2 regions of the Lysinibacillus sp. OL1 genome follow, and region 1 is predicted to be linked to the other one. Evidence: riboswitches for the same ligand, from Rfam matches in the RefSeq annotation. Region 1 holds a riboswitch; the other holds the start of a gene.

What was found. Region 1 has a riboswitch for cobalamin ahead of EW028_RS15660 ((2Fe-2S) ferredoxin domain-containing protein). Riboswitches for the same ligand answer to the same signal wherever they lie in the genome.
Region 2: it holds a riboswitch for cobalamin, as region 1 does, so the genes downstream of both, cobT (nicotinate-nucleotide--dimethylbenzimidazole phosphoribosyltransferase) here and EW028_RS15660 ((2Fe-2S) ferredoxin domain-containing protein) in region 1, are expected to answer to the same signal.

Annotation. Positions count from the first base shown of each region.
Region 1 is NZ_SJDS01000008.1:170,973-190,544, reverse strand. Features, by position in the region: gene EW028_RS15725 (aminotransferase-like domain-containing protein) at 1-1,208, shown strand, start outside; gene EW028_RS15720 (DNA polymerase IV) at 1,257-2,495, shown strand; gene EW028_RS15715 (alpha/beta fold hydrolase) at 2,520-3,272, shown strand; gene EW028_RS15710 (SDR family oxidoreductase) at 3,320-4,174, opposite strand; gene EW028_RS15705 (polysaccharide biosynthesis protein) at 4,171-5,199, opposite strand; gene EW028_RS15700 (glycosyltransferase family 2 protein) at 5,230-5,829, opposite strand; gene EW028_RS15695 (glycosyltransferase family 4 protein) at 6,086-7,174, shown strand; gene EW028_RS15690 (GNAT family N-acetyltransferase) at 7,292-7,732, shown strand; gene EW028_RS15685 (S8 family serine peptidase) at 7,830-11,327, opposite strand; gene EW028_RS15680 (energy-coupling factor ABC transporter ATP-binding protein) at 11,475-12,311, opposite strand; gene cbiQ (cobalt ECF transporter T component CbiQ) at 12,308-13,081, opposite strand; gene EW028_RS15670 (energy-coupling factor ABC transporter substrate-binding protein) at 13,087-13,359, opposite strand; gene EW028_RS15665 (energy-coupling factor ABC transporter permease) at 13,363-14,109, opposite strand; cobalamin riboswitch at 14,259-14,443, opposite strand; cobalamin riboswitch at 14,695-14,876, shown strand; gene EW028_RS15660 ((2Fe-2S) ferredoxin domain-containing protein) at 15,023-15,394, shown strand; gene cobJ (precorrin-3B C(17)-methyltransferase) at 15,399-17,066, shown strand; gene EW028_RS15650 (sirohydrochlorin chelatase) at 17,081-18,061, shown strand; gene cobK (precorrin-6A reductase) at 18,058-18,819, shown strand; gene EW028_RS15640 (precorrin-8X methylmutase) at 18,832-19,491, shown strand; gene EW028_RS15635 (cobalt-precorrin-5B (C(1))-methyltransferase) at 19,491-19,572, shown strand, end outside.
Region 2 is NZ_SJDS01000001.1:5,929-10,316, forward strand. Features, by position in the region: gene EW028_RS00030 (ABC transporter ATP-binding protein) at 1-1,583, shown strand, start outside; cobalamin riboswitch at 1,680-1,855, shown strand; gene cobT (nicotinate-nucleotide--dimethylbenzimidazole phosphoribosyltransferase) at 1,948-3,003, shown strand; gene EW028_RS00040 (trimeric intracellular cation channel family protein) at 3,055-3,660, opposite strand; gene EW028_RS00045 (methionine gamma-lyase family protein) at 4,002-4,388, shown strand, end outside.

The DNA.
Region 1 (19,572 bases):
TTACAAGAGCCTTTAAGCTTTGTGGCCAAAAAGGATTAATTTATGCCTCGATTGGCAGCGGTACATTCGTTTCAACAGATGCGGCTAGCAATAAAATGTTACTGCCAACCAACCATGCCACACCTATCATTGAAATGGGCTCTGTTTTACCAGATAATTTTGTGAATGATGATATTACACGCTTTATGAAGAAAATGATAAACGAACCTAGTTTTAGCATGCTATTTCAATATGGACGACCTGAGGGCAATGCATGGCAAAACGAAGCCGTGATGAAGCTACTCGAACTAGTAAATTTTCAAACAGATCAGCCTATTCTTCTAGGAGCAGGCGGACAAAATGCCATTGTGGGAACCCTTGCAGCTTTATTTCAGCCAGGCGACCGCATTGGTACAGATCCAATTACCTATGCAGGCATTAAAACAGCTGCAAATATGCTTGGTATCCAGCTTGTGGCTATCCAACAATGTCAGGGTGAAATGACAAAAGAAGGATTACTATATGCGTGTAAAAATGAACATATCAAAGGAATCTATGTGATCCCTGATTTTCATAACCCAACGACTCATACGATGTCAGTAGAAACAAGAAAAATGATTGCAGACGTGGCAAGACAGAAGGATTTGCTTGTAATCGAGGATGCTATCTATAGCTTTCTCAAGGAGCAACCGCTTGCTCCGATTGCTTCTTATGCACCCGATAAGGTTATTTACATTGCTAGCCTATCTAAAACACTATCACCTGGTTTACGATTATCCTTCCTTGTGACACCGCCTGTGCTACGTAAAAAAATAATGGAAACGCTCTATAATATCAACATTTCTGTTTCTCCTATCATGCTGGAGCTTGCAGCACGATTAATCCATGAAGGTGTTGCCCAAACGATATTAGAAAAACACCGAGCATATGCCAAGCAGCAAAATGCGCTTGTCGATCAGTATTTAGGGGATTATCACATATTAGGGGATGAGGAATGTATTTTTAGGTGGCTCCAATTGCCTGACAAATTTACGGGTGTTCAATTTGAATTGTTAGCTTCGAAAGCTGGTGTACAAGTCTATGCAGCGGAACGCTTTGCCGTAGGGAATACAAAGCCTGTCAATGCCGTTCGTTTAGCCATTGCAGCACCAGAATCTCAACTTGAGCAAGCGTTAATTATTTTAAAGGACCTCCTCGAAAGTAATGGTGATTATGCATTTGTTGATTAGAGGTTATGGGGCGTATAATAAGGCTAAGAAAGAAACGAGGTGATGAACATGGCACATAAAGGGCGTGTTATTTTGCATGTGGATATGAACAGTTTCTATGCTTCTGTGGAGCAAGCACATGACCCAAGTTTAAAGGGGAAGCCTATCGCAATTGCAGGGAACCCAAAGGAACGGCGTGGCATTTTAGTAACTTGTTCATATGAAGCAAGAGCGCTAGGCATTTATACAACTATGACTGTTCATGAAGCGAAGCGTAAATGTCCTGAGCTATTGTTATTACCTCCAGATTTTCAAAAGTATCGTCATGCATCTAAAGAAATGTTCACCATTCTTCGAAGCTATACACCATTAGTAGAGCCTGTTTCGATTGATGAGGGCTACTTGGATGTGACTGAGCTAAGCAAGGAACGGCATGCCTTAAGTATTGCCCAGGAAATACAAGCGCGCATTTTAGCTGAGCTGGATTTACCTTGTTCCATCGGTATTGCACCGAATAAATTTTTAGCGAAAACAGCCTCTGATATGAAGAAACCAATGGGGATTACCGTACTACGAATACGGGATATTGAACAGCAATTATGGCATCGTGAGGTTGTCAACATGCATGGGATTGGAGCAAGTACTGCTAAAAAATTAAATGCACAAGGCATCTTTACAATAGGTGATTTAGCTAAGACAGAAGAATTTAAAATGAAGCAAATTTTAGGGAAGAATGGGGTACGGCTTCGAGCAAGGGCCAATGGGGTGGATCAGCGCATGGTCGATCCTGAGGCAATTTTTGATACGAAAAGCGTTGGGAATTCAACAACTTTACCAGAAGATGTAACAGATGTTCGTACACTTCATAAAACAATCGAAGGTCTATGTAAAAAAGTGGTGGAGCGTCTTGATGCCAAGCGCTTAGCAGGTTCAACTGTGAGCATTCAAATTCGGGATGCTGATTGGCATAATCATACACGTTCGAAAACAATGTCCAATGTCCTGTATCGTTATGAAGAAATTTACGACATTGCTTGTACTTTATTTGATAAGCATTGGGATGAATCTCCTGTAAGATTACTTGGTGTAACGGTTTCCAATGTGGTGGATCGTAAAGATTATTCACAGCAATTATCGATATTTGATTTTCAGGAGCATGCGAAAGATGAACCGATTCTCAAGCTTGTCGATGAAATTGAGGGACGGTTTGGCAAGGGGATTATAAAACGTGGTGTAGATTTAGGGAAACGTTCCTCCTATCAATCACAAACAAGCTTTAGTAAAGATTTTTTAGATGACCATGAATGAGAAAGAATGAAAGTAGGTGTATCTATGCAATACAAGGAGTATGGGGATGCTAACAATCCTTTTATGATGTTTATTCACGGAGGGGGGGTTGGAGGGTGGATGTGGGATCAGCAAGTTCACCATTTTTCCCATTATCACTGTGTTATACCTGAGCTAATGACACACAATCCATTTTCCATTGAACAAAGTGCGAAAGAGCTTCTTCTGCTTATTGAGAAAAAAGCCAATGGGAAGCCTGTTATAGTAATTGGTTTCTCTTTAGGAGCGCAAATCGCTATTCAAATGCTAAGTCTACAGCCTAGTTTAATCGATTTTACGATCATCAATAGTGCGCTCGTGATACCCTCTCCTACTGTAGAAAGGATGCTTCAACCGTTTATTCGGCTGTCATTTCCACTTATAAAAAATAAAACATTTGCGAAACTTCAAGCAAAAGCCCTGTACATTCAAGAAGATTATTTTGAGCGTTACTATCAAGAGAGTGCCACGATGAAAGTAGATACATTGATTCAAATTTTGCGAGAAAATATGTCGTTTTCCATCCCAGCTGACTTTAACAAAGCTCAAGGAAAGATCCTAATAACTGTGGGAGAAAAAGAGAAAAGCAACATGAGAAAATCCGCTAAAGCACTTGTGCGAAGTCATCCAAATAGCAAGGGTGTGTTATTGAAGAACATCGGTCACGGCGTCTCATTAGCCCAGCCTGCATTTTTTAATCGCTTTGTAGAGAATTGGATTAAGGATGGTCAATTACCTGAAGGGACAGTTATTCGGTAGGGGAACCCCATTACGAATCGTCATCCATAATGGAGTTGATGTATGGATCATTGAAAATAGTGAGGATATAAGTGTTTATGCTGCAATATCCATTCCTTCATCTCTATCAACATTTCTTCGTAGCTAGGGACAAGAAATGAAAAGTCATTTCTTGTATTTATTAATGTTTTATTGATTTGAACAACGTGATGAGGAAGAATTTTTATACTGTTGTTCAGGAAGTGCTTATTAAATAGATGCAGTAGATCGTGTTTAGAAATATTTGTCGTATTGACGAGATGATAAAGTCCTGTTAAATCTTGTTGTGCAGCACGTTCAATGGCTTTAGCCAAAGTAAGTGTTGTCACTCCCGTCCAAATAGCACCCGAATAGCCATAGACGGGACTTTTTTGTTGCATAAACCAATTGAAGAGTCCGATGCCATCCTTTTTCAAATCAGGACCAATTATGGAATTACGAAATGTTATGTGCTTGTCGTTATTCACTTCCCCTATACCTTTGGTGCGGTCATAAAAGGTTTCCCCGTCTAGTACACTATTTTCATAGTAGGGAGCACTTTTGCCTGAAAATACGCAGTCGGTACTTAGATGAATAAGCTTTGTGTGACGATTTTCAAGGAGAGATACAATGGCATGTGGTAAATAGCTATTCAGTAAAACACTTTGGGCAGGATGAGCCTCACAAGCATTGTTTAAAACACCAATACAATTAATGACGACATCTACCTCATTGTCTAGTAGTAGCGACCTTAAAAAATGGGCGTCTGTCACATCACCTGTTCTATTATTGCCATAGGGAAAAGGGGTTCGAGAGTATGTTGTTACATCATGCCCTTGTTCACATAAATAGATGGCAATAGTATGACCAGCCATGCCTGTAGCACCGAGCACTAAAAATTTCATGGTTTTCCTCCTGTCCAATGAAGGAGCTCTTCTTGTATAAGAGGCAATGTTAATAGCTTTACTTTAATGTCAGCCACACTTAATTGTTGGGTATTGTTCGAGTTATATTCATCCGTTAATGTAATTTTTGGAGAGCCCTCATCGAGGTATTTTCCATAATTTAAATCCCGATTATCCGCGGGGATTCGATAGAAATGGCCCATATCAATAGCTTTTGCCGCTTCTTCCTTCGTACATAATACTTCATACATTTTTTCTCCGTGCCGTGTTCCGATAATTTGTATGGCGTTGTTTGCTTGAAAGATCTCAAGTAAAGCCTGTGCTAAATTTGCTATTGTGGCAGCAGGTGATTTTTGCACCATAATATCCCCGTTTTGAGCATGTGAGAATGCGTACAATACCAATTCTACCGCTTCCTCAAGGCTCATCATAAAACGTGTCATATGAGGGTCCGTAATCGTTAAAGGTTTCCCAGCCTTTATTTGTTCAATGAATAATGGGATAACCGAGCCTCGTGAAGCCATGACATTACCGTATCGAGTGCCACAAATTAGGGTATGGCGAGGGTCAACCATTCGTGACTTCGCAATAAACGTTTTTTCCATCATTGCCTTGGATATACCCATCGCATTGACAGGGTACGCGGCCTTATCTGTTGACAGGCAAATGATTTTCTTGACGCCAGCTTGAATGGCGGCTGTTAGTACGTGATCTGTTCCTAAAATATTGGTTTTCACAGCTTCTAAGGGAAAAAATTCGCAGGAGGGAACTTGCTTGAGAGCGGCGGCATGAAATACATAGTCAACATTATACATCGCATTGTGAATGCTTTGAATATCGCGGACATCCCCGATATAAAATTTAATTTTTGTATGCTGATAGTGTTTTCGCATATCATCTTGCTTTTTTTCATCCCTTGAAAAAATCCGAATTTCCTTGATATCCGTATTTAAGAATCGCTTTAATACGGCGTTCCCGAAAGAGCCCGTGCCTCCAGTAATCAATAATATTTTATCTGTAAACATTGTATAGTTCGTTACACCTCCTGCATGCTCTTATTTCAATCCTCTTTGATGTAGGTCACATTCTGAGTTCTCCCTAGGGTAGTTGTACCAATAAGCAAATTCGTTAGTATATTTACTTGTCGGATTTTTATCCATCAGGGCGCAATTAAAATCCCAATCTCCTGCAATATCTTTCCGTATCGTAAATTTCGCATCTCCAATTAAACTTCTCCTGATAATCTTAAATTGCCCGGGCAAGGAATAGCGGTTGGATTCATCTTTAATAAAAGCAAAGCCATTTTTAATAATCATGTTGTAATAGTAAATATCAAATGTGCCATCCACTTGTGCTAGTACATTGCGAATAGCAGGTAAATAGTGGTCATCACTATCGATGATGGCTATATAATCTCCTGTCGCTTCTGCAATACATCGATTGTAGGCAACACTTGCACCTAAATTCGTAGGATGAACGATGATTTTTAAAGCTGCACAGTTTTTCTGATAATCCTGTAAAATGGCTAGCGTATTGTCTGTAGAGCCATCATCTACCACAATAATTTCATAGGCATATTCTTTAGGAATACTATCAAGCATCGTTACGATCCATTCTTCGCTATTAAATGCAGGTGATAAAAAACTAATCTTCATCTGATCCCTCCATTCTATGTTCATTAGTAGAGTTGTTCCATGTGACTGAGTAGATCCTTTAATACAATATGCGTAGACGTAGTGCTACTGTAGGCAATTGCTTATTTTAGGATGTTTTTAAGAGAGTGTTTTTAGATAGAATTTTTATGGTTACTAGAGATATGGCATAAGAAAGACGAAAATTTACTAACATAAGCACATTTAGCAAGAGAGGTCATAAACTAGCGAGAGCGCTTTTTTTAGAAAGAGGGATACGATGACAAAAAGGATAGCATTTATTTGTAGCGTAGAATCTTACAAACTTTCGGATGCCCATATTTTCAAAGATTTGTGTCTAGTGCCTATTTTGTTGGGGGAACATTTAGGCTATGAGGTCACTATTGTCACGACAGAAATGAATGAAGCTCTACTTCAACAAGTCTTTCCCACTGTAAAATTTGAGTCTGTACCATTTGAAGATGATTATGTGGTGAATATGAATGCTTATTTAGCCCAGCATGCAAGGGACATCGACATTGCCTTTGCTATTGGACCCTATCCATCCTATTTAGCTATTTTGAAAAACTATAAGCATTTTAATCCAAATGGCAAAATTTATATGAAATTAGATGTTAATCGATTTTGGCTAAATCGATTAAAAACCTATCCCTATTTTTTAGAGTTGTTGCAGCTTTGTGATCTCCTTACCTCTGAATGCATATCTATTCAAACAGCCATCAAAGACTTTTCACAATCGGATGTTAAACATATACCCAATGGTTTTTATGAACATTTTCCCACTGAGCCAGTGCCGTTTCATGAGAAAGAAAATAGAATTCTAACAGTTGGGCGATTGGATGCACCAGAGAAGCAAACAATTTTGACAGTCAAGGCATTTTTAGCAGCACAACTGCCAGATTGGGAGCTTCGTTTAGTAGGGCCGATGTCAGTCTCATTTCAAGAAGAGCTGAGACTATTACTAGATAGTCATCCGCTTGCCGCTCAAGTAACGATGGTAGGACCTATTGTTGATAAGGTCCAGCTAGAAGAGGAGTATCGTAAGGCTAAAATTTTTTGCTTAACGTCTTTAGTCGAATGCTATGCCCATGTCTTTGCGGAGGCAGCTAAAAATGGTTGCTATATCGTGACAACAGATGTGGATGGTGCTGCTGATATTACACAACAACAGCGTTTTGGTACAATCCATCCTACACATGATTGGGAGGCGATAGGTCGGACATTGCAACAAGTTGCAGCACAGGAATCATTATTGGCAGATACTTGTGTCCAGCTTCAAGCATTTGCCCGCAAGGAATTAAATTGGAGGCAGATCGTCAAGAAGGTTGCCAATTATTTAGGTGAATAAAAGTGAATCTTTTCTGGATTGAGAGGAGATTCTTTTCTTTATACCAGTATTTCCTATATAATAAAAACTAGTTTTATAAAGCTAGACAATCATGGGTAGACACAAGGGGAGACTAGAATGGAAATACTACAAGCAACAATGGATGAACTAGAGGACTTAGCAAAACTGTTTGATGAATATCGTCAATTTTATGGAATTGAGTCAGATATAAGCAGTGCCAAGGCATTTTTACAATTACGATTGGCCTTGAAAGAATCCGTCATTTTTATCGCGCTGATGGATGACAAGATAATTGGATTTACACAATTATATCCAACATTTTCGTCCATTGCTTTACAGCGAGCCTATATTTTAAATGATATTTATGTAACAGAAGATGCTAGAGGCCTAGGGGTGGGCAAGGCATTGATGGAAAAGGTATTTCATTATTGCGAGCAACAGTATGCTCGCTATGTCACGTTACAAACGGCGGCTGATAATGTAAATGCACGTAAGCTTTATGAAAAGCTACAAATGAAGCAAGATGAATATTGTAATTATGTTAAATATTTTATGTAAGCTGAAGTGGTGAAGCACATCGTTGGATGAAAATGCTTCTTTCAGATCATAAATATCCCCTAGATCGTTTTGATCTAGGGGATATTTTTAATTCTAACTATTTTATTTCAAGTGTATAGGGTTGTGTGCTAGCTTTGCCATCAAACTCACTTACTTCAATATAATATTTACCCGCATCTAGCTCCACCGTACCAACCTCGGCATCACCAACACCGTAAAGATCGAATGTTTTGACGGTTTTTCCGTTTGCATCTAACACTCGAATAACACCATCCAACGCTTTTTCGGTTTGGAGTGAGAAGAAGACTTCGCGTTTCTGGTCGTTATTCCATTCAAAATAGTCTTTATCACCAAATGGTATACCTGCATTTAAATATTGCGTTGCAACCCATTTCTCATCCTTTTTCACAAGAACAGATGGCTTGCTAGGTACTCCATTTACTAATTTTGAATCCGCATCTTCATCCACATGCTTATGATCAAACAATGTTAATGTATAAGGCTGAATCGATACTTGGCCAAGCCCCATGCTGTTGACTAGAATAAAATAGCCTCGATCCTTCTTTGCCTTAAACGATGTATTTACATCGTTTGTACCCATCATTCCAAGTAACATTTCAAGAATATTATCACCTAGTCCGAATGGAATTTCTGTTTCCATTTCTTTGGCATCAATCTTCATATTGCCGTTCGTATCTTCGATGATAGCTCCTGCAAATTTTAAGTCTTTTTGTAGTTCTTTAGGTAGCTGAGCTAATTGTTCATTTGTAAAGGGAACCGAAGAAAGAAGCAGACTCATGACCTCATCATTGCCTTGTTGCTTATAGTAGTAATAATCTACATCATCTTGATAAATCAGGTGGTCTTTATAAGTTGTACCTGGTTGAATTTTTAGCGCTTTTGCTTCCTCATGATTGTTTGGATTGTACTCTGCTGGAATATCGCCTATTTTCTTTGTTTTCAATGTATAAGGCTCAGCAGATCGTTCTCCAGCATTGACAACGGCTACCACGTATGTTTTGTCCTTTTTCAATGGGATGACCTTTGCATCGTCTTCGTTACCAGCTGAACCAAGTAGTAGTGCCAGTATACCAAGGTCATTAGTTAAGGAAGAAACGGGAATTAATTCTTTTGTTTCTTCATCATATTCAAACACTGTACCTGTCGGCATTTGGTTCATGCCTTTCAAAAAGCTGAAGCTATAAAGGGCGTCTTCCTTCGCTTTAAATAAGAAATAATCCTCATCATAATCTGTTTGGAAATAAGCTTTTTGATCGTCACCTATTTCAAACCGGATTGCCTGCTTAATGATAGGGTCAACATTTTCTAGGTTGCCTGAAGCCGTAGGATTCAATAACATACTCATCAGGCTGTCAATTTCATTACGTTTTTTTATGTTGTTTTCTATAAGCGGTAATTGGCTCTCTGGAACATTTTCTTCGATCATGGCTTCATCTATAGGGAGACCATCCTCATCAGGTGGGAGGGAAACTACTTCGCCTTTTAATGTGTAAGGGATCATCGATTCACTGATCGTTTCTTCTTTTTCGATGCCGCCACTAAAGAACATCTCCATAGAAAACTCGCTATTACTTTCATTAGATACACTTAAAACGTACTCTTGATCTGGAACAGCATCGATAATCATACGAACCGGTTCACCTTTTGCTGTACCATAAGCGGTCTGCATTGGATAGGCTTCTTCTTCACCTTCATCATTTTCAGCTTGATCGATTTCTTCTGGTGGCACAGGATTAAAGTCATCTTTTAGATAAAGCTCCATAGAGGCAGTGACACCTGGAATTCCCGATAGATCAAATTGTAACGTCGTCGGTTTTTTGACAGAGAACGTGAAGTAATCTTGATCTTGTTGTTGATCTTTTGACAGTAATGTATAGTTTTTACCTGCTGTACTATATGGGAACTTTTTAATAAGCTCCATCGTAGACTTGTCTATTGTATCAATTGGCAAGTCCTTCGTCGTTTGTGCTGTAAAAATGTAAGTAGATTTGCCTTTTAAACTATAGCTTCCATTATGATCTTTGACACCAATGACAAGCGTTCCCTTTTGATCTGCTTTAAATAGATAACCTTCTTTTTTTCCTACGCGAACATCATTGACATGGATAGGCTCTACATCTCCAATCCCGCTATTTGGGTAGAAATATAAATCAAAGGCATAGTCGTATTTGTCAGCGCCTTTTAATGTTAATTGAGCATATTCATTTTCTTCTAAATCGACTTTATACCATTTCTTTTCGTCTTGCTGTTCAAAAGCACCCTGTTCTGTATTTAGCTTATTTTTAGCAAGGATCTTGGCGTTCTTAATACGATCTTCCTTTGTCTCTGAATAATGCTTAGGCAATTTATTTAAATCAAATTGTAATGCTTTTACAGGATCAACTAATCCGTGACCATAAGTAAGATCATAGCCTTTCTCGCCCAAATCTTGCGCGGTCATTTCTAAAATCGCTTCTATTTGATGCGGTTTTAAAGATGGGTCTTTGGATTTAAGAAGAGAGGCGATACCTGCCACGACAGGAGAGGCCATGGATGTTCCACTAAACTTGACAAAAGATGATCCTTTCTTCGCATCATGAACGGTACTATAAATGTCTTCACCTGGTGCAACAATATCCACAGACGGGCCGTAATTGGAGTAGCTTGATAGTTTGTTGCGTTCGTTTGTTGAACCAACACTAATGACACCTTCGTAAGAAGCGGGGAAGGAATATTCATCTGTCGATTCATTGCCTGCGGCCGCCACAATTGTAATCCCACTATCAATCGCCTTCTGAACGGCTTCCTTCATCAGGGGAGATTCACCATAGCCTCCTAGACTCATATTAATAACGTCAACGCCCTGCTCAATTGCATAAAGAATACCCTGTGCAATGATGAAATCATTAGCACCTTCTTTGCCATTAAATACATCAATTGGCAGTAACTTTGCATTCGGATTAATCCCATGCCCACCTACGCCATTATCTTTTGCTGCGGCGATAATACCTGCCACATGTGTTCCGTGATCGCCTGAATAGGTAGTATTAGCAGGTGCTGCTGCATTATAGGGTGGGAGTACTTGTGACTTTAGATCGGGGTGTTTAAAATCTACACCAGAATCAATGACAGCAACTGTGACATCATGGTTGCCTGCTAATTCTAGTGCCTTATCCATTTGCAGTAAGTTTAAATGATACATCTCTTGTTTTTTAGGATCAGCTTCTTTATTAAAAGAATGATAGATGTAACTAGGAGATACACTTGATATTCCGTTTTGCTTTAAATAGTAAGAGACGGCTTTTTCGATCGATACGCCTTTATTTAGTTGTACAACATCATACCCTAATGAAGGAATGGAGCGGATGACCTTGGAGCCAATTTTTTTATGTACGTTTTTATCAAGACCTGAATGCTTGATAACAATTGTATCCTTACTCATCCATTTTTCTTCATTCTTCTCTGTTTGTTTCGCACTGTTTGCCAGCATGTTTTTCGCTTTATGCTGAGGTGCCTCAGCAAAGGCAGAAGCAGTAGGAACCATGAGTGCAGCAGATGCTACAACAGCGACTGATTTTTTATACCAACTTTTCAATTGTTATCTCTCCTTGGTGTTATAAATTAAATCTCGACTATATTAATACGGACAAAGATTAGAAAAGTTTCGTAATGTAGGAAAATTTTTCTTTGCTATTTTAATTTTTGGTAGGTTTAACGAAAAAACCTAGCATTGTTAAAAGCTTTAGATCATTTCTATTAATTGTTGTAGCTCCTGCTTGGAACGAGGGATGTTGATATTTTCCTGCAATAGCTTCTTTTTTTGCAAAGCTATGACCATTTCAAAAATCCATGGACGTTCAAGATGCGCGCGATGTAACAATTCGTCTTCATAAAACAAGGTGATTGGATCACCGTTATAAATAATTTTTCCAGCCTCCATAACAATGATTAGATCTGCCCATTCATAGGCGAGAGGTATGTCATGGGTTGCTAGTAAAATGGTTCTCTCACCATCATCTAATTTGGCTAAGTATTGTAATACTTGTGTAGCATAATAATTATCAAGACCTGCTGTTGGTTCATCTAACAAAAGGACAGAGGGCTCCATCGCTAAAACACCTGCCATTGCTACACGTTTTTTCTGACCTACGCTTAAAAAATGAATGGGTTTATCAAGCAAATCTTCCACTTCGGTTTGCGCAACGGCCCATGCTATTTTTTCTTCCGTTTTTTCAGTAGACCAGCCGAGATTCAATGGGCCAAATGCTATATCTTGCTTGACGGTCCCTGAAAAAAGCTGATGATCTGCATTCTGAAAAACAATGCCGACTTTTTGGCGTAGGGCCTTTAAAGCTTTTCGACTATATTCCAGATCGTTGCCTTCGAATACAATCGTTCCAGCTGTAGGTTTTAAAATACCGTTAAGATGCTGAAATAAAGTCGATTTTCCTGCGCCATTATGTCCGAGTATGGCGATTTTTTTACCTTTTGGAATGTCTAATGTAATATCTGACAACGCCTTCGTACCATCCGCATAGGCATAAGATAATTGGTTGAGTTCAAAATAAAATGCTGTCATGTAAAATACCCTCCATATACGATGAGGACTAGTAAAATAGCTGCCATGCCTAGCCAATTTTTCTTGCTATAAGAGCCCATCTCTTGCCAGTAGACGGCCTCGCCTCCACGTGATTGCATGGCATTGTTGAGCTCTCGGCTACGCTGAAACATTTCCACAAATAATGCCACAATAAGCATGGAGACAGAGCGTAGCCATTGCATCGGTGAATGATAGCCAAGACGTGCTTGCTGGGCGAGATGTATATTTTGCATGCTTTCTAAAAACATAAAAATAAAACGATAGATTAGTTCGACGAGCTCCACTAATAAAGAGGGGAGTCGCCATTGTCGTAGCACATAACATATTCCTTGTACGGAAGTGGTTAGAATTAAAAAGTATAAACAACTAATGCTGCCAAGGACAATAAAGAACAGCTGTTGCGCTGCTAACACACTTGCATTCCCGATAAAGACAGTCCAATTCCTAAATGTAAACGACCAAATATGGGCAGGGAGTGTATTCGTTGATGATGTAAAGGAAAGTAAAATAGATACGAGACTTGTTAATAAGAAAAAGCTAGGTAGCAATAATAATTTGCCGTAGTATGCAAGCGGAATTTTTGCACCTAAAATGATAAAAGCACTCATTACAAAAAATGTAATGAGTGAAAGTCGTTCATCTCTCATGATGAGCGTTATGAGAAGTAGTCCAAGTGAAAATATCATTTTTTCTAGCGGATGAACGGACGCTAGCTTATTCAGATAGGCATACTTATCAATGAGTAACATAATGGTTAACCTTCTTTGTGTTTGCCACGCATATAGCCGATGAAGTAGCCAATAAAGCCAGCTCCTATAGCTGCCTGTAGCACGAATAATAAGCTTTCGATTTCACCACTTGGTGGCTCCCATAGACTTTCAAACCATGGTTCATATTCCGCATTAATTTCACCAATAGCTGCTTCTGCTTCTCCATCAGCACCACCAAATTCAGCACCTTTTTGTATGAATAAGGGAATGATGGCTAACAACACAACAATTGCTAATAACAATAAATTTTTTTTCATTTGTTAATGTGCCTCCTTTGTTGAGAAAACACGTAACGTTTTTAATTCGCTAACATTGTATTTTTTCAAGAAATTCATCACAATGACCGTTAAAATTCCTTCACTCACTGCTAAAGGAATTTGAGTTAAGGCAAAAATACCTGCAAACTTTGTAAAGGATGCCATAAAGCCTCCAACCTCTGAAGGAAAGGCTAGTGCTAGTTGTACAGAAGTCACAATGTATGTACCTAAATCACCAAGCATAGCTGCAAAGAATATGGCTAGTGAAAATGACAACCCTACTTTTTGAGCCCCTTTAAAGACAAAGTAAGCAATAAAAGGACCAACAATAGCCATAGAAAAGGCATTAGCCCCTAAAGTTGTAATTCCTCCATGAGCTAATAATAAAGATTGAAATAATAAAACGATTGTTCCAATTACACTCATTGCTAGAGGGCCAAAGAGTACTGTCCCAAGTCCTACACCAGTTGGGTGAGAGCAACTACCTGTAACTGAAGGGATTTTTAGGGCGGATAGCACAAAGGCAAAGGCTCCTGAAAGCCCCAAAAGCATTTTGGTTTCAGGATTTTCATCAATGGTTTTTCGAATAGAACGCAATCCTAGAATGATAAATGGGATAGAGATCACCCACCAAAAAATAGCCCATTCGATTGGTAAAAAACCTTCCATGATATGCATGGCAAAGGCACGTTTTGGCACGATTAAAAAGGCCAGTAAAAAATAACTAAGTTTCCACCATGATAATGTCAAAAAGCTTTCCTCCTAACTAATTAATAGATTTTTAGAATATTGCGTGCGTAATTAAAAAAAGCACTTCTCCTTAGGTGGAAAAGTGCATAGCTAAAAAAGCAAATAACAGTCTCATCTGCTAAGCCGCACACCTATCCTCGTAGGTTGAAACGATCACTTATTTTTCGGCAGGTCTCCTGGCTCTAGTTCAATGCTTTATAGGTCTTCCCATCCGTTGGACAGTGACATATTCTATAAAGCTCCCTATTACAGTGGCGGGACCGCGCCGGACTCAAACCGGCTTCCCTTTTAAGCAAAATGACAAGCACTTTGCACCGAAAAACATTCAAATTGTGAGATTTCACGACAAAGTGTAACATGAATTTCCATAAATATGCTATACCTTTTATGAAATTTTTTAAATTAAAGGTCAACGGTGAATATTCTGATAAAAGTTTGTGCGCAAATTATATAGATTGTATAAATTTCATACCTAGTTCCATTCAAAATTGATAAATTTGTCATAAATTTTTAAAGAAATATTGAAATTTTAAAATAATAAGATATGATAAAGACAGTTTTCTATTTAAAATTCTACTAAAAATTTCATATAAAACGTCAATAAGTGCTCGAATAGCTCGAGATAATAGGGAAATTGGTGAAAATCCAATACAGCCCCCGCTACTGTAATAGCTGATGAAATCGCAAAGCCACTGGTACAAACTTGGGAAGGTGCGACAGTAAAATGAAGCTTAAGTCAGGAAACCTGCTTATTTGATTGTGCATGCAAACTTTTCGGAGGGAGAAGTTGAAGCGAAAGCGGGTACCTGTATTTCATTCTATTCGTTTTTATTTGGCTTCTACAAAACCTTTACTCTTCGTTATAGAGTAAAGGTTTTTCTTTTTCCAAAAAGCAAATGAGGGGAGACAGAACATGACAACTTGGAATTTAGAGGGGATGAAAACACATCTCTTTATTTGCAATGGCAGTAGCTGCATGAAAAAGGATGGGGAGGAAATTACCTTAGCCATTCGAGATGAGATACAGCGGCAAGCACTCGATCAGGAAATACATACGACAAGAACGCGCTGTAATGGACGCTGCAAGGATGCTTGTGTGGTAATCGCTTATCCTCAAGGAAACTGGTATCGTGTGCCATCAACAGAGCATGCTAGAACACTAGTACAAGATTTACATCATGAATCCTTATACAACGAACATGTCTTTACACTTCGTGAAGGTACATTACAGCGTACTGCTCAAACAACTGCCATTAAAGGGATCGAAAAGGTGAAAGAGGGGTAACAACATGGCGCAAAAAGGAAAAATTTTCGTAGTAGGCTTTGGACCTGGAGATTTTAAGCATATTACGACACGTGCAGTAGAGGCTTTACAACAAAGTGATATGATTATAGGCTATAAAACCTATGTAGAGCTGATTCAAGATTTAGTAAGTGCAAAATCGATTGTTAGTACAGGCATGACAGAAGAAGTGTCGCGTGCACAGGAAGCCGTTCGTCAAGCCGAAGCAGGGAGCATCGTCTCAGTAATTTCGAGTGGTGATGCAGGCGTCTATGGCATGGCAGGATTAGTCTATGAGGTGTTAATTGAGCTAGGCTGGACAGAAGCTACAGGAATTGAAGTAGAAATTGTTCCTGGGATTTCTGCGATTAATTCATGCGCTAGCATACTTGGTGCACCTATTATGCATGATGCTTGTACAATCAGTTTGAGTGACCATCTAACACCTTGGAATTTAATTGCAAAGCGTGTCGAGGCAGCTGCAATGGCGGACTTTGTCATTGCTTTATACAATCCTAAAAGTGGACGTCGAACAAGACAAATTGTCGAGGCTCAACGAATACTCTTAGAATATCGTTCGCCAGACACACCAGTTGGGCTTGTGAAAAGTGCCTATCGAGAACGTCAAGAAGTGACCATGACAACACTAGCAGAAATGCTAGAACATGATATTGGTATGCTGACAACTGTCATTATCGGGAATTCGTCAACATTTTTCTATGACAATAAGATGATTACGCCCCGCGGTTACCAACGTAAATATACCCTGGGTGAAGAGAAACAGCCATTACGTCCACATCAACGTTTACGCGAAGAAAATGAACCTTGGGCAATGAACCAAGAGACAGGAACAGCGCGAAATGACTTTACGGCTGACCCTAATGCAGGGCGCTTTAATAAACCCAGTATAGCCGCTACGCCAAAGCCGAAAAAAACAGCTCTTGAAATGGCTACAGCGGCACTTGCAATGGTAAAAGGGACAAGCGCAGTCAAAATAACACCGAAGCTTGTACAGCAAAAAATAGAATCTATTTTTGAATTAGCAGTAAGTCCTGGTGTAGCCAATAAGTTTTTTACTCCCCAGCAAATGATGACGTTAGCGGAGGTCGTTGGGGATGAGGGGACGATGGAATACACACCAGATCATCAAATTCATTTGAAAATACCAACGACTGCCCCTGAACAGATCACAGAGAAATTACAGAAAGTAGGGTTTTTATTAGCCCCGATTGGTGATGTGTTATCACTGAAGGCTTGTGATTTTTGCTACGGTGAAAAGGCTGATTCAATACCATATGCAGAGGAAATACAAGAAAAACTAGGCGGTATGTCCTTACCGAAGACATTAAATATTGGCTTTAATGGCTGTGGGATGGCCTGTTATCGGGCTGTATTTGATGATATTGGCATCGTCTACCGCAAAAGTAAATTCGATGTCTTTATTGGAGCAAAACCAGTCGGTCGTACAGCACACGCAGCACAGCCTGTTGTAGAAGGGCTGGAGCCTGAGCAGCTGATTCCACTCATTACAGATATTATTGAAGAATATAAAGCAAATGCTCATCCAAATGAACGCTTATTTAAATATTTTAAACGTGTGAAAAAAATACTGCATTTTACGTATCAAGATATGTCTTCCAAAATAAAAGTAGAGCCAGCTCCGTGCGGCGACTAGTAAGGAGTAGAGAGATGAAAGCTATTTTATTTGTCGGCCATGGGAGCCGTTTAGCAGCAGGAAATGATGAGGTTCGTACATTTATCGAACAAATGACACCTCGTATTGATGAACAATTTTTAGTGGAAACTTGTTTCCTTGAATTTGCTTCACCTAACATCGAAGAAGGTATTACAAACTGTGTGAAAAAGGGAGCTACAGAGGTACATGTAATTCCAATCATTTTACTGCATGCAGGCCATTCAAAGCTGCATATTCCAGCGGAAATCGAGCATGCGCGTGAGCATTATCCAGCGATTACCTTCACATATGGTCAAACAATTGGTATCCATGATGAAATCTTTGCCATTTTACAAGATCGCCTAGCTGAAATTGGCTTTAATTCAGAACAAGAGCAGGAAGACACAGCGATTTTATTGATTGCACGAGGTGGCAGTGATCCATCTGCTAATGGTGATTTTTATAAAATCACGCGACTTTTATGGGAAAAACTACCTGTAAAATACGTAGAAAGTGCTTTTATGGGTGTCACAGATCCACGAGTTGAAGAAGGAATTGAACGTTGTGTCAAACTAGGTGCAAAAAAAATCATCATGTTACCATACTTTTTATTCACAGGCATTTTGATGGAACGCATGCATGGCATGTGTGAGAAGTTTAATGAACTTTATCCAGATTGTGATATTCAAATTGCTAACTATTTTGGCTACCATGAACGGTTACAAAATGTTTTATTAGAGCGTATTGAACAGGCAATCAACGGTACATCAACAGGTATGCAAGATCTAGAAGATTATCGCGCCTATGCGGCAGTACATGGACATGCACATCATCATCACCATCATGATCACGATCATGGACATGCGCATCATCATCACGACCATCACGATCATGACCATGACCATGACCATCACCATCATGACCATCACGATCATGGGCATGACCATCACCATCATGACCATGACCATCATCATGAAGAGGAGCCGGTAAAATGATTTTCATGTTAGCAGGGACAAGTGATGCAAGGGATCTAGCCCTTGCATTACAAAGCGCAGGTTATGCGGTAACCGCTACGGTCGTCACTGAATCGGCAGCCTCTAGTCTTGCTGACGTTGGCCTGCCACATTTAATCGGTAGACTGACAGCTGAGGAAATGGCGACCATCATGACAGAGCAGGGCTATCAATTGGTGGTAGATGCCTCTCATCCATTTGCGGAGGAAGCCTCTAAAAATGCGATGGCAGCGGCAGAGCAGGCAAAGATTCCTTATATTCGCTATGAAAGAGCTCATGAGCATTATGCCCATCCTTTGATTACTGTTGTAAAGGATTATGAGGAGGCAGCTCAGCTAGCTGCAGAAAAACGCGGTGTCATTATGCTAACGACAGGTAGTAAAACACTCGCTACATTTACAAGGGTTTTACAGGGCTTAGAAAATACAAGAGTAATCGCTCGTATGCTTCCACGACTGGATAATATGGAAAAATGTGAGGCACTTGGCGTGGCGCAGCGAGATATTGTGGCTATTCAAGGTCCGTTTTCAAAGGAATTAAATGAAGCTCTATTTCGTCAATACGGAGTGACGTTGATGATTACCAAAGAAAGCGGTAAAGTGGGCTCAGTTGATGAGAAGCTAGAGGCAGCTCTCGCATGCCAGATTGAAACGATTCTTATTGCACGACCAAATATACAGTACGGCCAACAATATTCAACATTTGAAGAAGTATTACAGGCTGTTGAACATACAATTTAGGAGGCATTTTCCATGGATTTTAAAACAGATTTTAAACCATTAACGGTAGACCCAGATAAAATTTACGATTACAGTTTCTCTATTATTGCAGAGGAAATGGGCGAGCATGACTTCTCAGAAGATGAATGGAAAGTTGTACGTCGCATTATCCATGCATCAGCTGATTTCGAGCTAGGTCGTAGTGTCATCATTACACCAGGTGCTATTGAAGCGGGTATCAAGTCTATTCTTGCAGGACGTCATGTCATTGCAGATGTGCAAATGATTGAAAGTGGCTCTGGTAAAAAGCGTTTCCAAAAACATGGCGGTGATTTGCATTGCTATATTGCGGATGAAGATGTATCAATAGAAGCGAAAAAACAAAATACAACACGTGCCATTATTTCGATGCAAAAGGCATCCAAATTACATGAAGGTGGTATTTATGCCATTGGTAATGCACCAACTGCATTGCTGGAATTGATTCGATTAATTAAAGAAGGGCTAGCAAAACCAGATTTAATTATCGGTATGCCTGTTGGTTTTGTGTCAGCAGCTGAGTCAAAAGAAGAGCTGCTTAAACTAGAAGGGATTCCGTACATTACAAATGTTGGTCGTAAAGGCGGTAGTACAGTGACGGTTGCTGCTTTAAATGCCATCTCACTTTTAGCGGACGAACAGGCGAAAAAATAATGGAGCGGAAGCCAAAAAAGGACCCCAAGGACATGCGTCACGGTTATACGACGGGAGCCTGTGCAACTGCTGTATCAAAGG
Region 2 (4,388 bases), on a different contig from region 1:
TATTTGGTAAATTTATTGATTCTATAACAGTAAAAGACCTCAATTCAGCATTCATAATTATAGTGTTTATGGCTTTTTTGTTTCTTTTTAATTTATTTTTTAAAGTAATCCAAAAATATTATTTAACGAAATTTGCCTGCTATCTACAAATGGATATTAAGTTAAAGATAATAAAAAGAATCATGGCTATGGACATGGATGAGTATCAATTAAAAGCAAAAGGTGAACTGATGAATAAAATAGAAAATGATACAAAGGCATTTTCTGAAGTAGTATCAGAGTTTTTAAATATTGTTGTAGATTTTATCAGCATAATAATTGTGTTAGTAATATTGATAAATCTTAATTTTATTTTAGCTAGTATTTTATTCATAGCTTGTCCTTTAGCACTTATCATTTTTAAATATTATGGAAGAAAAATAAGGATGATGGATACTGCCATCAAAGAAGATTTAGATTCTTATTTAACCTATTTGGGAGAATTACTGTCATCATTTAAATTATTTAAGATATTTAATACTGAGACAAACGCAATAGATAACTATCAAAAGAAAATTACCTTATTATACAAAAATACTCTTGATAAAATGCGTTTAAGTATAAAATCAGCATCAATAATAGAATTAATAAACTTTACAAGTTATTTGATTATCCTTATTATAGGTGCCTACTTTATTTATAAAGGAAGCCTCACGTTAGGAGTATTAATAGCATTCACTACCTATGCCAATAACTTTAGTCAGTCATTTTTAAGATTTTCTCAACTAAATTCATTTTTACAAGAAGCAATTGTGTCTGTAAATAGAGTAAAAAACTTAATGCAAGACAATAAATATCATCTAAAGAAATTAGAAGTACCTGACTATGTAAATTCTTCGCATCATTTTAGAAAAGATAAAATAGTATTACGGAATGTAAGCTTTACCTATACTAATGCATTATCTCCAGTTTTAGAAAATATAAATCTCCAAATACCTTTGAAGAAAATTGTATTGATTAAGGGAGAAAGCGGATCAGGTAAATCGACATTATTGAATATATTATCAGGTTTATACATTAATTATCAGGGTGAAATATTTCTATCCAATCAAAATATTAGATATATTCCTATTGATGTTTATAGAAAAAGGGTATGTTTGGTAACGCAAGAGCATTTTATAATGACAGGGACAATAAGGGAAAATTTGTTATTAGCAAAGCCGAATGCAACGGACGAAGAATTAATTCAAATTTGTAAAATGGTTAACATTTATTCATATATAGAAACGTTGGACTATAAATTTGAAACTCTTATAGGGCATAACGGGCTTGAATTATCTACTGGGCAACAGCAAAGACTTTCAATAGCAAGATCGCTTCTAAGAGATGCGGATATCTATTTGTTTGACGAGATTACTTCTGCGCTTGATAAAGACAATCAAATAAATATAGAAACATTACTTTTATATTTAAATAAAGAAAAACAAAAGACTGTTATATTGGTTACTCATCACCCTGTTTTAATAAGTGAAGCAGATAAAATTTTTGAAGTTGATAAGCATCAAGTGAATGAGAGGGATTCATTAGTTGTTACAAGCTCTTGATAAGCCTATATTGTTTGAATAGGTGGTGTTACTAAGTTAACACTCAAAAAATTTTTTCCTCTTGACACTAAAAAAGTTGTAAAGTAGATTTAACATAATTACATAAAAGCAATAGGTGCCCACTAGGGAGAATAGGGAATAAAGTGAAAAGCTTTAGCGGACCCGCCACTGTATAAGGGAATTTCATAGTGTATGCCACTAGCAAATTGCTGGGAAGGTACTATGAGGTGTTGAACTTGAGCCAGGAGACCTGCCTACATGCTTTAGAAGATATAGATGATGGAAAAGTCTGTAGTTTATTTGTCATGACAATAAACTACAGACTTTTTATTTTGTCTTAATGAGAACGAGAGGAGAAATAATCATGCAATTATTACAAGACACGATTCAAAACATTCAGGGGGCTGATATGAAAAGTATGGAGCAAGCCAGAAAGCGGATTGATGCGCTTTGTAAGCCCCCAGGTAGCTTGGGTAAACTAGAATCACTTGCCGTACAGCTCTCTGGTATAACAGGACAATTATATCCGATGGTCGACAAAAAAGTGATGATTGTCTGTGCTGCAGATCATGGTGTTTGCGAGGAAGGTGTAACCACGAATCCACAAGATGTTACGGTCTTTCAAACATTAAATTTTCCTAAGGGGGGTACAGGCGTTTGTGCGATTGCTGGCATTACCAATGCAAAGGTGGTCACAGTAGATGTTGGGGTAAAAGGAGATATTCCACTTGATGCAGGTGTCCTTATTCATAAAATTAAATATGGTACAGATAACATGGCACAAGGTCCCGCTATGACCAAACAAGAAGCCATTCAATCGATAGAAGTAGGAATCCGTGTGGCCACTGAGGAAATCATAAAAGGTGCTGATGTACTTGGGACTGGAGAAATGGGCATCGGCAATACAACACCAAGTGCTGCGATATTAGCTGTTTTGACGGGATGCAACCCTATCGAAGTAACGGGGTTTGGTGCAGGAGTAGGCCAAGGAGGCATTGCCTATAAAGCGGCAGTTATTGAAAAAGCAATTACCTTAAATAAGCCTAATCCAAATGATGTTATTGATGTTCTGGCTAAGGTTGGAGGGTTAGAGATAGGGTCGATGACAGGTATTATTCTTGGCGCAGCTGCCCATCTTAAACCCGTTGTCATTGATGGATTTATTTCGACTATAGCCGCCCTCATTGCTTATAAGCTCGAACCAAAAGTAATCGATTATATCATTCCTTCCCATGCTTCAGAGGAACCAGGGGCAAAAATTGCCGCTGCCTTACTAGGCATTGAACCAATGTTGCACATGAATATGCGTTTAGGCGAAGGTTCTGGAGCAGCCTTAGCCTTTCCTATTTTAGATGCAGCTTGCTCGATGATGAAAAACATGGTGACTTTAGAAGAATCAATGCAGTTGTTAAAAAGATAAAAACAATAAAACAGCCAATGACTTAATTTTTGGTCATTGGCTGAATGGTATTTATGCACGATTTAATTTTCGTAATGGCAAGCGCCACTTCATCATATAGGAAAGAATACGTAAAGCTGTAATTACTGCGAATAAAATATAAAGGAAAATATCCCCTGTAAAAACCTCGAAGCCGATTAACAATCCAGCAAGAGCTGCCCAAACCCCATAAACTTCATCACGGAGAACTAATGGTTTTCTTCTAGCTAATAAATCTCGTACAATTCCACCACCTGAACCTGTCAAAACAGCAGCTACAATGACTGCGCTTACTGGCATATCAAGCTTGACAGCATAGAGTGCGCCTTGAATTGCGAATGCTGATAAGCCAATCGCATCTGTGAAGTTACCCCAACGATGCCAATGTTGAATCAGATGATGGGGAAAAATAAAGAATATCGTAATCGCAGCAAGCGCTATTTGAAACATCATATCCTGTCCCCAAAGTGTTGTGACAGGTAGTCCAATGAGTAAATTTCGGATAGCTCCTCCACCAAAAGCAGTCACAATACCAAGTATATATACACCGAATAAATCGTATTCTTCTTCCATGGCAATAATTGCCCCCGAAATAGCAAAGGCAATTGTTCCTATAATACTAAAAACCTCCCAAGCCATCCCTTTCACCCCTTCTATCAATAAATAAACTTTTTTAAAAGTTAAAAGACTTTTTACGTAACAGAATCTATGAATTTAATAGCCAAAATCGGTCATTAAATACGCTTCTTGAAATGAGTCCGCACATTAGCTTAGCGTAAAATGCCCTTAGAAACAATAGGCAAGTTTTACAGGTGCACATACAAATTGATAAAATGTGATTAAAATAAAGAAAAACATTCGTCAAAAGCGTTCATATAACAGTAGTTGGTTAGGGAATTCTAGAGTGATTGAAGTCAATTTAGATAGTCAATAAATCTTACTGATTGAAATGCGAGACATTATGAAATGGAGAAGAAAGAATGACGTTTACATCAAAGTTATCAACAGAAACGCTATCGTTAGCGGAAAAAGTAGAGGAACAAGTTCGGCCTTATCATGCCAAGGTAGAAGAAATGGCGTTCTACAATCAGCAGAAGGTGCTAGCAGCTTTCAGAAAGCATCAAGTAAGTGATTATCATTTACATCCAACAAACGGCTATGGCTATGATGATGAGGGACGGGATAATCTAGAGCGTGTTTATGCAGAAGTATTTGGTGCAGAGGCAGCCATAGTTCGACCACAAATTATTTCAGGGACACATGCAATTACGCTTAGTCTATTCGGTATTTTACGTCCTGGTGATGAGCTGCTTTATATTTCTGGTCAGCCATATGATACATTGCAATCCATTGTCGATGGTGGTGAA